4 regions of the Pseudomonas sp. LBUM1670 genome follow, and region 1 is predicted to be linked to each of the others. Evidence: predicted binding sites of a transcription regulator. Region 1 holds the regulator's gene; each other region holds the start of a gene.

Region 1 (3,309 bases):
CGCATGCAGCTCGAAAGCCTGGCCGGTCGTGGCATCAAATCAAAAAACTATCTGGTTCTGGCAACCACCAGCCAGAAACAGGTTCTAACCGCCGCTTATCACAGTTACAAGCGCTGCGGGCTCGCTGGCTGCATCCTGACTAAACTGGATGAAACGGCAAGTCTGGGCGAGGTGTTGAGCCTGGCAATCAGCCATGAGTTGCCGGTGGCTTACCTGACCGATGGACCGCGGATTCCGGATGATTTGCATCTGCCGCGTCGTCATCAGCTGGTCAGCCGCGCCGTCAGTGTGCAAATGCAGGATGAACCCAGCGAAGAAGCCATGGCTGACATGTTCGCTGATATTTACCACAGCCCGACCAAGCAGGTCAGCTGAGGTATTAATGAATAGTTTTTGTACCTACATCGATGGTCTGCCATGCATTGTTCAGTTGATGAACGCGCAGCCAGTAATGTGGCCTCCGTCTATGCAAGACAAGGTAAAGAAATAACATGGGCAGCATGCATCCCGTACAGGTGATCGCGGTGACCGGCGGCAAAGGTGGCGTCGGGAAGACTAACGTGTCAGTGAACTTGTCCCTGGCTCTAGCTGAGCTCGGCCGGCGCGTCATGCTGCTGGACGCCGATCTGGGGCTGGCGAACGTCGACGTCCTGCTGGGACTGACACCCAAACGTACCCTGGCCGACGTGATCGAAGGCCGCTGTGAGCTGCGCGACGTGTTGTTGCAGGGGCCAGGCGGCATCCGCATCGTCCCGGCGGCGTCCGGCACTCAGAGCATGGTGCATCTGAGCCCGGCACAGCACGCCGGCCTGATCCAGGCGTTCAGCGATATCGGCGACAACCTCGACGTCCTGGTGATCGACACCGCCGCGGGTATTGGTGATTCGGTCGTCAGTTTCGTTCGCGCCGCGCAAGAAGTCTTGCTGGTGGTCTGCGACGAGCCGACCTCGATCACCGATGCCTACGCGCTGATCAAACTGCTGAACCGCGACTACGGCATGAACCGCTTCCGCGTCCTGGCCAACATGGCCCAGAGCCCGCAGGAAGGTCGCAACCTGTTCGCCAAATTGACCAAGGTCACGGATCGCTTCCTCGACGTCGCCTTACAATACGTCGGTGCGGTGCCGTACGACGAATGCGTGCGCAAGGCCGTTCAGAAGCAGCGCGCGGTTTATGAAGCTTTCCCGCGTTCCAAGTGTTCCCTGGCCTTCAAGGCCATCGCACAAAAGGTCGATACCTGGCCGCTGCCCGCCAACCCGCGTGGGCACCTGGAGTTTTTTGTCGAGCGCCTCGTGCAACAAACGGCAGGTCCCGTGCTATGACAGCCAGCGGTTACAACCTTTACAAGAAGTCGGCACGTGACGCGCAGTACGAGCTGATCGAGCGTTACGCGCCACTGGTCAAACGCATTGCTTACCACTTGCTGGCGCGTCTGCCGGCCAGTGTCCAGGTCGAAGACCTGATCCAGGCCGGCATGATCGGCTTGCTTGAAGTATCGACCAAATACGACGCCAGCAAAGGCGCGAGTTTCGAGACGTACGCGGGCATTCGAATCCGCGGCGCGATGCTCGATGAAGTCCGCAAGGGGGACTGGGCGCCACGTTCGGTCCACCGCAATACCCGCATGGTCAGCGACGCAATTCGCTCGATTGAAGCTAAAACCGGTCGTGACGCTAAAGATCACGAAGTTGCGGCCGAACTCCAATTGAGTCTCGACGATTACTACGGGATTTTGAACGACACCCTGGGCAGCCGGTTATTCAGTTTCGACGATCTGTTGCAGGACGGCGAACACGAAGGGCTGCACGAGGATGGCGCGAGTGCTCATCTCGAGCCGTCACGCGATCTGGAAGATGAACGCTTCCAGGCGGCGCTGGCGGACGCGATTGCCAATTTGCCGGAGCGTGAGCGACTGGTGTTGGCGCTGTACTACGACGAAGAGTTGAATCTCAAGGAAATCGGTGAGGTCCTGGGGGTCAGCGAATCTCGGGTAAGCCAGTTACACAGCCAGTGCGCGGCCCGTTTGCGGGGGCGTTTGGGGGAGTGGCGAGCGCGCTGAAGGCAGTGTGGGGACACTGCGAACGTGGTTGGTGTGGTGTTGAACTGCGCCGGTTTCGATCTGTTGTGCTCCAGACAGTCATAGAGTGCTTTGCCGGATTGAATGAAATGGCGCGTCCAGGTGCTGGGCGCGTTTAAGACTGCTTGGAGGTCGAATTGGACAAGAACATGAAAATCCTCATCGTTGATGACTTCTCAACGATGCGGCGGATCATAAAAAACCTGTTGCGTGACCTTGGGTTCACCAACACGGTCGAGGCCGACGATGGCACTACTGCCATTCCGGTTCTCAACAGCGGAAGCATCGACTTTCTGGTAACGGACTGGAACATGCCTGGCATGACCGGTATCGATCTGCTGCGTCACGTGCGCGCCGATGAAAAGCTCAAGCACCTGCCGGTGTTGATGGTGACCGCTGAAGCCAAGCGCGAGCAGATCATCGAAGCGGCCCAGGCCGGTGTTAACGGCTATGTGGTCAAACCCTTCACGGCCCAGGCGTTGAAAGAAAAAATCGAGAAGATTTTCGAACGCATCGGTTGAGAAACTGCGCCACGGGGGGAGCTATGGACCAAAACGAATCTTCACAGGGCGATTTTGAATCGACCCTGAAAAAACACGCGGTCGAACTGGTCGAAAGCCTTGAAAAAGGCAAGTTCGGCGACGCTGTACAACTGATCCATGAGCTCAATCAGACCCGTGACCGCGGCCTGTATCAGGAAGTGGGCAAGCTCACCCGCGAGCTGCACAGCGCGATCGTCAATTTCCAGATTGACCCGCACATGCCGCAAGCCGAGGAAGTGTCGCAGATCACGGATGCCACCGAGCGTCTGGGTTACGTTGTGAAACTGACCGAAGCTGCCGCCAACCGCACCATGGATCTGGTCGAAAACTCCACGCCGCTGGTCAACAGCCTGAGCGATGAAGCCCAGGCGCTGAGCACGGACTGGGGGCGGTTCATGCGTCGCGAAGTCGGGGCCGAGGAGTTCCGCGAACTGGCACGGCGTGTCGACGGTTTCCTGGCACGCAGCAGCGCGGACAATCGCGCGGTGTCGAGCAACCTCAACGACATTCTGCTCGCTCAGGATTACCAGGACCTCACAGGTCAGGTGATCAAGCGTGTGACCCAATTGGTTACTGAAGTTGAAAGCAACCTGCTCAAGCTCGTGCTCATGGCCAGTCAGGTGGACCGCTTTGCGGGCATCGAACATGACCGTGAAGCGATGCTTGCTGAAAAAGATCCGCAAAAACATC
Region 2 (3,309 bases), 1.6 Mb from region 1:
CCCGCCGGCATCATTCATGGCTTGACCGCGCTCCAGTCAACCCAGCCGAACTGCCAGGTGGCCAGAATCACCATGCCGAACGCAATGCGATACCAGGCGAACGCCGCGTAGCTGTGGCTGGCGATGAACTTCAGCAAGCCTCTGACGGCAATCATCGCGAAGATGAACGCGGTGACGAAACCGATGGCGAACACCGGGAAATCAGCCGGCACGAACAGGTCGCGATATTTGTACCCCGAATACACCGCCGCTCCGACCATGGTCGGCATCGCCAGAAAAAACGAAAACTCGGTGGCGGTCTTGCGCGACAACCCGAACAGCAAACCACCAATGATCGTCGAGCCTGAACGCGATGTGCCCGGAATCATCGCCAGACACTGGGCCAAACCTACTTTCAAGGCGTCTTTCCAGGTTATCTCATCGACGGTTTCGGCGTGCACTTCGTGTTGACGCTGTTCCGCCCACAACATCACGATGCCGCCCACGACCAATGCCGTGGCCACGGTAATCGGGTTGAACAGGTAATGGTGGATCAGGTCAGCAAAGATCACCCCCAATACCACGGCAGGCAGAAAGGCAATCAGTAGGTTGGCGGTAAAGCGCCGGGCGCCGGGCTGCGTCGGCAAGCCAACCACTACATCGAAAATCTTGCGGCGAAATTCCCACACCACCGCGAGAATCGCGCCGAGCTGAATAATGATGTTGAACGCCATTGCCCGCTCACCACCGAAATTGAGCAAGTCAGCCACGATGATCTGGTGTCCGGTACTGGAAATGGGCAAAAACTCCGTCAGCCCTTCTACAACCCCAAGTATCAATGCCTGCAAGGCGGTCCAAAGATCCATCAATCCCCCAAGAAGCGATGCGCGACGGCATGCCCCGTTAGTATTTTTTTCAAAAACAGTCAGCGTAGCTGAAAGACTTGCGCGCACAGAATCCGGACGGAACCGTAAAAATTCCGTGAAACATCGACTTGGATTCAGGTTTTTCCGTGCGGGGCCGAAATCCTATCAGACGAGCCCGATTAACGCTGCCACGTTATAGGACTTGGGTCGAATATGCCCGATCGGCAAAGTGTGATTGGATGCTGGCGATTATTTTTTACAAGAAAAAGAAACCGGAGTGACAGCGTTATGAACAGCTTGCGAAGTATGTCGATCAGCCGTCGTTTGTGGCTCATTTTGATCGTGGCCGTCATGATGCTTTTGACGTTGGGCGTGTTGATGCTCAAGCAGATCCACGAAGACCTGTATCACGCCAAGGCGCAGAAAACCCAACACGTGGTGCAGACGGCCAGCGGCATTCTGACCTATTACCACGGCCTGGAAACGGCCGGCACACTCACGCGCGAGGCGGCGCAGAAACAGGCGCTGACCGCCGTTCGCGGCCTGCGCTATGACCAGAACGACTACTTCTGGATCAACGACCTGACGCCGGTGATGATCATGCACGCGGCCAACCCGAAGCTCGATGGCCAGAACCTCTCGGCGATCCGTGACCCGGACGGGTTTGCGGTGTTCAATGAAATGGCCGCCCTCGCCAAGGCCAAGGGCGCAGGCTCGATCGACTATCGCTGGCCGAAGCCGGGCGCCAGCGAGCCGGTGCAAAAAACTTCCTACGTCAAACTGTTCGAACCCTGGGGTTGGGTGATCGGCTCGGGCGTGTACATTGACGACATGCAGGCCGAGTTCATGGGCCAGGTCTGGAAAGCTTCTCTCATCGGGCTGGTGATTGCCGCCATCATGGCGCTGCTGGTGACCCTGATTGCCCGCAGCATCGTGCGCCCACTCCAGGAAACCGTGAACGCCATGGCCAACATTGCCAGCGGCGAAAGCGACCTGACCCGCAGCCTCGATACCCATGGTCAAGATGAAGTGACGCAACTGGCCCGCCACTTCAATGCCTTTACCACCAAACTGCGGTTGGTGATCGGTGAGTTGCAGGTGTCCGCCAGCGCTCTGGGCCAGTCGTCCAGCGAGCTGGGCAACAATGCCGCCCAGGCCCAGCAACGCAGTCAGCAGCAATCCCAGCAGATGGAACTGGTGGCCACGGCCATCAATGAAGTGACGTTCGGCGTGCAGGATGTCGCGAAGAACGCCGAGCAGGCGGCCAGCGAAATGCGCGATGCCGAATCCCGGGCGCAGCAGGGCCAGGTCAATATCGACAGCAGCCTGCAACAGATCGACAAGTTGTCCGGCACCATTGATCAGGCCGTTGAAGTCATCCGCACCCTGGCCACCGAAAGCACTCAGATCGGCAGCGTGCTGGAAGTGATCCGCTCCATCGCCGAGCAGACCAACCTGCTCGCTCTCAACGCCGCCATCGAGGCCGCCCGGGCCGGCGAGCAAGGTCGCGGGTTTGCCGTCGTGGCGGATGAAGTGCGCCTGCTGGCCCAGCGCACCCAGAAGTCCACCGCCGAGATCCTGTCGATGATCGAGCGCTTGCAAGGCCACTCTGAAGCGGCGGTCAAGGTCATTGGCGACAGCAGCCGCGCATCCCAACTGACCATCGAACAGGCCGGCCTCGCCGGTGCGAGCCTGAATGCCATTGGCCAGGCACTGCGCAACCTCAACGGCCTGAACACCTCCATCGCCAGCGCCACGCTGCAACAGGCCCACGTGGTCGAGGACATCAACCAGAACGTCACCCAGGCGGCCGGCTTGTCCCACAGCACGGCACTGGCGGCGCAACAGTCGAGTGTGGCGAGTGTGCGTCTCAAGGAATTGAGCGAACAGTTGAACGGGTTGCTCAAGCAGTTCCGGGTTTAACAAGGAAAACACTGAACTTTGAAGTCTGAAGTCTGAAGTCTGAAGTCTGAAGTCTGAAATCTGAGGTGAAGTCTGAACCCTGAACCCTAAACTCTGTGGTGAGGGGATTTATCCCCGTTCGGCTGCGAAGCAGTCGTAAATCTTTTGGGACCGCTTCGCGGTCCAACGGGGATAAATCCCCTCGCCACAAAAATCCTCTTACCACAAAAATCCTCTCACCTCAAAAGCTCGCTCGCCACAGAAGCCTCATCAGGACAATCCCGGTACAATCCGCTCCCTCTACGATTTCCCCAAGGAACCTCCATGTCCGGGCTTGAACTGTTTGCCGCCGCCCTCGGTGTCATTGCCGTCTGGTTGACGGTCAAACAGAACCCCTGGTGCTGGCCGATCGGCCTGGTCATGGTGTCGCTTTACAGTTGGGTCTTTTTTGAAGTGAAGCTGTATTCGGACATGCTGTTGCAGGTGATCTACGCCGCGTTGCAACTCTATGGCTGGTGGCAATGGACGCGCGCGGGCGCGGCGCGGCAAGGGCGGCAGGTTA
Region 3 (3,309 bases), 2.6 Mb from region 1:
GCTTGCCGTCCGTCGTTCAACGCCACCACTTCAACACCGACCGTCTGCAGGCAACGCGTGACCTGCTTACGCGCCACCGACGAGTCATCGACCGTCAGCACCCGCAGCGACAGCGCCTTGTGCTGGGTCTCGACATCGACCACGCCAACGGAAATCGCTTCCGGCGTCGGCGCCACTTCCGCCAGGACCTTCTCGACGTCGATGATTTCGACTAACTGATTGTCGACCCGAGTCACAGCCGTCAGGTAATGATCGCGTCCGGTGCCCTTGGGAGGCGGATGAATCTCCTCCCAGTTCATGTTGACGATGCGTTCCACCGAGCGCACCAGGAAACCCTGGGTCTTGGTGTTGTACTCCGTGATGATCACGAAGGGATTGCTTTGATCTTTAAGCGCCCCGGAACCGGTCGCCATTGCCAGATCAAGGATCGGAATGGTCGCCCCCCGGATATTTGCCACACCGCACACGACAGGACTGGACTTTGGCATCAGGGTCAGCTTGGGGCATTGCAGCACCTCACGAACCTTGAACACGTTGATCCCATACAGCTGCTGGCCGTCGAGACGGAACAACAACAGCTCCAGGCGATTCTGCCCTACCAGTTGCGTGCGCTGGTTTACCGAATCCATTACACCCGCCATGCCCAGACTCCTACACCAACGCTAAGTGTGTTGCGACGCACATTCATCACTAAACGGCACGGCGCTTGCTTTTTAACTCTTATGAACACAGAACCGACATTTTTCCGACGCCTGACATCACCCTTCCGCAGATTGCTCTGTGCGATGTCGGCCGTTTGCCTGTTCAACGCTGGCAGCCCTGCCCTTGCTGACGCGGTTACCTTGCCTGACATGCTTATCGGCGTCACCCAGGGCTTTCTTGAATTCACCGTTGAAGACTATTTGGCGACCAGTCAAACGGAAGGTCGCTACGAAATCCAGGTCAACCAGCTCGATCCGCGACTGCGCATGCCCATGTGCGACAAGGAATTGACAGCCAGCCTCGAGAGCCCGGCCAAGCCGCTGGGCCGGGTCACGGTCAAGGTTCGCTGTGAGGGAAGCTCCCCCTGGACGGTCTTCGTCCCCGCTCAAGTCCGCCTGTTTCGCGACGTCGTGACCACCACCCGGCCCCTGCGCCGCGCCGACATTGTCGAGCCCGCTGATGTGCTCTTGCGCGAACGCGATATCAGCCTGATCAACCAGGGTTACCTGACGACCCTCGATCAGGCGATCGGCCAGCGACTTACCCGACCAATGGTCGCCGATCAGGTGATTACCCTCGTCCACCTTGAGCAGGCGGAAGTCATTCGCAAAGGCGATCAGGTCGTGATTACCGCACGCAGTGGTACGCTCAGCGTGCGAATGCCCGGCGAAGCGCTGTCCAACGGCGGCATGAGCGAGCAGATCCGCGTGAAAAACCTCAATTCCAGGCGGGTCATCAAGGCGCAAGTCACCGCGCCGGGCCAGGTGGAAGTGTCTATGTGAGATCCCTGTTCTGAAGAAGTGGCGTTGCCCGAGGCTGTTCCCTAAACTGTGCCGCATGCAGGTGAAGTGCTGGCGCATGCAGGCTCATTGATAAATGGGTCTAAAGTTTTCACAGGGATAGCCGAAAACATGGCAAGCGTCCAAATACTCAGAGGTTTTTACCATGGTCATCGATTTCAGCCGTTTGAACAGCTCCTCGTCACTTACGGGCAGTACACGTACCAGCGTTGCCAAGGAAAATGCCGAGGCCGGCAAATCCGCGCCGCTGAATACCCCGGCCGAACAGGCCAGTACCGTCAAAAGCGGGGAATCGGTACACCTCAGCCATGAGGCTCAACAGTTGCAACAGGTCACTGACAAGCTGCGCGATCAGCCTGCCGTCGACAAAGCCCGCGTGGCCGAGTTGAAAGCAGCGATTGCCGATGGCAGCTACAAAGTCGACAGCAACCGTGTAGCCAGCAAACTGCTCAACTTCGAAGCCCAGCGCTAGGCCACGGCCCGCGCCAGGCTTTTGGACGCTTAAAACCCAAGGCCAGCCATGCACGACACCAATTTACTGCAACTGATCACCGACGACTTTGCTCCAGCGCAACACTTGCTGGAGTTACTGCAAACCGAGTCCCTCGCCTTGCACGGTCGTGACATGCCCCTGCTGGAAGACATTCTGGCGCAGAAACAGGCATTGATCATTCAGCTCGAACAGCATGGCCGCAAGCGCAGTGAAATCCTCGCCAGCCTCAATCTGCCAGTCAATCGCAACGGTCTGGAGCAACTGGCCAGCCATTCGAGCATCGGCGAAGAGTTGCTGGCGCAGAGCGATGTACTGACCGATCTTCTGGCTCAATGCCAAGCGGCGAACGGCAATAATGGCCAGTCGATCCTGGTCCAGCAGGCCGCCACGGCCAATCAGCTGAAAATCCTCACCGGCGGCGAACCGCCAGCACTTTATGATGCCCGCGGATCAACCGCCAAGCTTGCGAAGCCACGCCCGCTCAGTCAGGCTTGAGCCTGCAAATGACCACGCCCTATCAAGACTCGCAACATGCTGGCAATATGCTAGCCAGCCGTAGTCATATTTTGTCTGGAGATTGATGAACCGTGTCCAATGCCTTAAACGCGGAAGATGCCCCGCAGCCACCCAAGGTGCTTACCACGCCTTTGGAGATCTCCGGCAACCTGCGCCAGTTGCAAGACAGCCATGACCCGCTGATCATCACGTTCCATGAGCGCACTCAGCGCTTCCAGAGCTACCTGGTGGACGTGGATCGTGAAAGCCGCACCATCGCGCTGGACGAAATGATCCCGCGTGACGGCGAACGCTTCCTGCTGGCCGGCGAACCGTTCAAGGTCGAAGGCTTTCACGAAGGCGTGCGCATTGCCTGGGAAAGCAACGGTCAATTGACCATCGATGAATCCGGTGACAGTCGCTGCTATCGCGGCCCGCTGCCGGATGAAGTGGTCTACCACCAGCGCCGCAATGCCTTCCGCGCAGCCTTGAAGCTGGCGCAACTGGTCAACGTCGAACTGGACGGTGAAAAGCTCAAGGCACCGATCAGCGGCAAGTTGCTGGATATTTCCGCCACCGGCTGCAAGTTGCGCTTCGACGGCGACATTACCGGCAGCCTGCAACTGGGTCAGGTCTACGACCGCTTCGCCGCCGCCCTGCCCTTCGGCAAAATGACGGCACCGGTCGAACTGCGCTACCTGCACTTCGAAGAAAAAATCTCCACCACCTTCGCCGGCATACGCTTTCATAACATGAGCGGCCTGGTGCAGCGTCAGGTCGAGCGGTTCGTCTATCAGCTTCAGCGTGAAGCACGGCGCT
Region 4 (3,309 bases), 1.1 Mb from region 1:
GCTGTCGCGCGCAATGCGCAGGACTTTCACCAATTCCCGCTGCTCGTTGAGCAACAGCTTGTAACCCTGCAGCACCCAGATCGGCAGGTGCCAGATCTCCACCAGCGCCTGAGCGATTTCCAGCAGGCGAGCGCCAAACAATTGCTTCTCGACGCTGCGCGCCGACTCGCCTTTATGGATGACCCGCAACTCCCATTCTTCAAGCAACTGCGGATGGGTAAACGCCATCGGCCACAGCGGCGAAAGAAACAGCAGGCTGCCCCAGTGGATGTCCTGCCACAACCGCGCCAGGCGAGCGGCGAAAAAACCGTTGGCCTGTTGCGTCGCGTGTTGGCTGATCATCTGCAACTGACGCAGGGCCACGGGAATTTCCGATTCCGGTTCCGCGGGCAGCCGCGCAAGCAACTCTTCGGTGCGCTTCAAACCGAGGCGATTGATCGCCACCTCAAGGTTTTCCGCAGGCTCGGTCATGCTGCCGTGGGTGTGCCGGTTGGCTTCGCGAATCACGCTCAAGGCCAGGGCGGGGCTCTCTTGCATCAGCTCGGCGATATCGCGCAGCGAGCTGCGGTCGTCGCGGATGGCCATGCAGACACGGTCATGACTGGCTTGCGGAACCGGCAGGCGCACGCCATCGAGAAGCTTGACCCAGCCTTCGAGTGTGGTCGGTTTTGGAGTTGGAATGTTCGTTTCGTTAGCCATGTCTGGACGCGATCACCGTCTGCATTACCTATGCCCGGAGCGGGCCAAATTGGCTTTTCGCCTGAACTGGCTATAGTCTGGCGCAGTTTTGCCGATAAGTAGAAGAAGAGATTTTTTAACTTCCGAATATGACCTTGAACCCGACTCAGTAAGTGCTCTCCTACCTATGGCTAAAATAATCGGCATCATCGTCGTATTCGCGAGCGTGCTCGGCGGATACGTGCTCTCCCACGGCAAAATTGCCGCTCTGATTCAACCCTTCGAGGTGATGATCATCGGTGGCGCGGCCCTCGGCGCATTCCTCCAGGCCAACCCCGGCTACATGACCATGCACGTGCTCAAGAAATCCTTGGGCATGTTCAGTTCGCGCTTCAATCACACCTTCTACCTCGAAGTGCTGGGGCTGATTTACGAGATTCTCAACAAGAGCCGCCGCGAAGGCATGATGGCCATCGAAGGCGACATCGAAGATGCCTCCGCGAGCCCGATTTTCGCCAAGTACCCGGCGGTGCTCAAGGACGAACGCATGACCGCGTTCATCTGCGATTACCTGCGCATCATGTCCTCCGGCAACATGGCTCCCCATGAGCTGGAAGGCCTGTTCGACATGGAACTCTATAGCCTCAAGGAAGACCTCGAGCACCCATCCCACGCGGTGAACGGCATCGCCGACGCCATGCCGGGTTTCGGTATCGTCGCGGCGGTACTGGGTATCGTGGTGACCATGGCTTCCCTGGGCGAAGGCGACCAGAAATCCATCGGTCTGCACGTCGGTGCGGCACTGGTCGGTACCTTCTTCGGTATTCTCGCGGCGTACGGTTTCTTCGGTCCGCTGGCTCACTCCCTGGCCCACGATGCCAAGGAAGAACTGAACGTCTACGAAGCCATCAAGGCCTCGCTGGTCGCTTCGGCGTCCGGCATGCCGCCGTCGCTGGCGGTGGAGTTCGGGCGCAAGGTTCTGTACCCGGCGCACCGTCCTAGCTTTGCTGAGCTGGAACAAGCGGTTCGTGGTCGCTGAGTTATGGAAAATAACCAGCCGATAATCATCAAGCGCGTCAAGCGCATCGCCGGCGGGCATCACGGGGGCGCCTGGAAAATCGCCTTCGCCGACTTCGCGACGGCGATGATGGCGTTCTTCCTGGTGTTGTGGCTGCTGTCCACTGCAACACCGGAACAGAAGATCGCCATTGCCGGTTACTTCAAAGACCCGGTCGGCTTTTCCGAAAGCGGCACGCCTTACATCATCGACCTGGGCGGCACGCCGACCCTGGCGCCGGAAAACACCCTCAACCCCGAAGTGAAATCCCAGCCGCAGCCGGACAAGGTGACCATCGACGCCGAACAGGTCGAAGGCATGGCCGAGATGGTGGAGAAGGAACGCCTCGAACTGTTGCTGCAAGAACTGCAGAACAAGGTCGAAGAGAACCCGCAGCTGAAGAAATTCAAGGACCAGATTCTGTTCGAGATCACACCGGACGGCCTGCGCATCCAGATCGTGGACGCCGAAAACCGCCCGATGTTCGACTCCGGCAGTGCGCGTCTGAAGCCGTACTTCGAAGACATCTTGCTGGCCATGGCCGACACCATCAAAGCGGTGCCGAACAAGATCAGCATCAGCGGTCATACCGACGCCAAGCCGTACTCGGGCACCGGCGACTTCGGTAACTGGGAGCTTTCGGCCAACCGGGCCAACGCCGCACGTCGCGCATTGGTGGCGGGCAGTTATCCGGATAAGCAAGTGGCGCGTGTCGTCGGTTATGCCTCGTCGGCCTTGTTCGATCGCGAGAAACCGCTCAACCCGGTCAACCGCCGAATCGACATTATCGTGCTGACCAAGAAAGCCCAGCGCGCCATCGAAGGCTCGCAAGGCGCGGAGCCAGAGCCAACGCAAGGGCAGGGCGGCCCGGGTGAAGTGCCGGCCGACCCGAACGCATTGCCGGCGGATAAAGAACCATTGCCGGCGCATGAGCTGCGCGAGCGTTTGAATCTGTTTGATGACCTGGCACCGAAACCCGGTGAACCGCCGAAGCAGTGAAGTGCCCCACGAAAAAGCCGACAGCGATGTCGGCTTTTTTGTGCCTGTTGATTTTGTTCGGTGGGAGAGTGCCTGCCTGCATTGGGCGTCAATCGGTCATTGGGAAACGTCCGTCATGGTTTCGGGACTCTTCCTACATCTATCCGGCAGTGCTCTTGGTAGGGTTTTCGCCAATGTCGCGTGCACTAACCAGGACGGTTTTGACATCGCGCTTTCACATCCTCCGTGCTTAAGGATAAGCGTATGTTCAAGTCGGCCAATACGGCGCAATTTGCGCTGCACATCCCTGCTGTTCGTAACGATTTCAAGGTGCTCGCCTTTGAGGGTGTCGAGGCGATCAGCGCCTTGTACGCAATAAAGGTCGAACTGGTCAGCGAAAATCCCGATTTCGATCTGGAAGGTTTACTCAGCCAACCTGCATTTCTTCAGTTTGGTCATAACGGCGAAGGCATTCATGGCCATATCGAAGAGGTGTTCGTCGGTGAACCCGGCAAACGCCTGACCCGTTATCACCTGGCTCTCGTACCGACGCTGCACTACTTGCAGTTTAGCCACGATCAGCGGATTTTTCAGAA

The links. Region 1 encodes FliA, which starts transcription of late flagellar genes. Its sites were predicted from a motif close to CTAAAGTTTNNNNNNNNNNNGCCGNTAA; they were not measured.
Region 2: the regulator FliA is predicted to act here: its motif matches at 979-1,006, upstream of ACA073_RS14740 (methyl-accepting chemotaxis protein).
Region 3: the regulator FliA is predicted to act here: its motif matches at 1,585-1,612, upstream of flgM (flagellar biosynthesis anti-sigma factor FlgM).
Region 4: the regulator FliA is predicted to act here: its motif matches at 770-797, upstream of motA (flagellar motor stator protein MotA).

Annotation. Positions count from the first base shown of each region.
Region 1 is NZ_CP166783.1:1,664,825-1,668,133, forward strand. Features, by position in the region: gene flhF (flagellar biosynthesis GTPase FlhF) at 1-375, shown strand, start outside; gene fleN (flagellar synthesis regulator FleN) at 492-1,322, shown strand; gene fliA (RNA polymerase sigma factor FliA) at 1,319-2,059, shown strand; gene ACA073_RS07615 (chemotaxis response regulator CheY) at 2,227-2,598, shown strand; gene ACA073_RS07620 (protein phosphatase CheZ) at 2,622-3,309, shown strand, end outside.
Region 2 is NZ_CP166783.1:3,265,412-3,268,720, forward strand. Features, by position in the region: gene ACA073_RS14730 (DUF1294 domain-containing protein) at 1-18, opposite strand, end outside; gene ACA073_RS14735 (undecaprenyl-diphosphate phosphatase) at 15-845, opposite strand; gene ACA073_RS14740 (methyl-accepting chemotaxis protein) at 1,134-2,768, shown strand; gene pnuC (nicotinamide riboside transporter PnuC) at 3,072-3,309, shown strand, end outside.
Region 3 is NZ_CP166783.1:4,258,536-4,261,844, forward strand. Features, by position in the region: gene ACA073_RS19340 (chemotaxis protein CheV) at 1-641, opposite strand, end outside; gene flgA (flagellar basal body P-ring formation chaperone FlgA) at 723-1,484, shown strand; gene flgM (flagellar biosynthesis anti-sigma factor FlgM) at 1,648-1,974, shown strand; gene ACA073_RS19355 (flagella synthesis protein FlgN) at 2,023-2,490, shown strand; gene ACA073_RS19360 (flagellar brake protein) at 2,583-3,309, shown strand, end outside.
Region 4 is NZ_CP166783.1:573,729-577,037, forward strand. Features, by position in the region: gene ACA073_RS02630 (HDOD domain-containing protein) at 1-699, opposite strand, end outside; gene motA (flagellar motor stator protein MotA) at 866-1,717, shown strand; gene motB (flagellar motor protein MotB) at 1,721-2,734, shown strand; partial or broken gene ACA073_RS02645 (contractile injection system protein, VgrG/Pvc8 family) at 2,978-3,309, shown strand, end outside.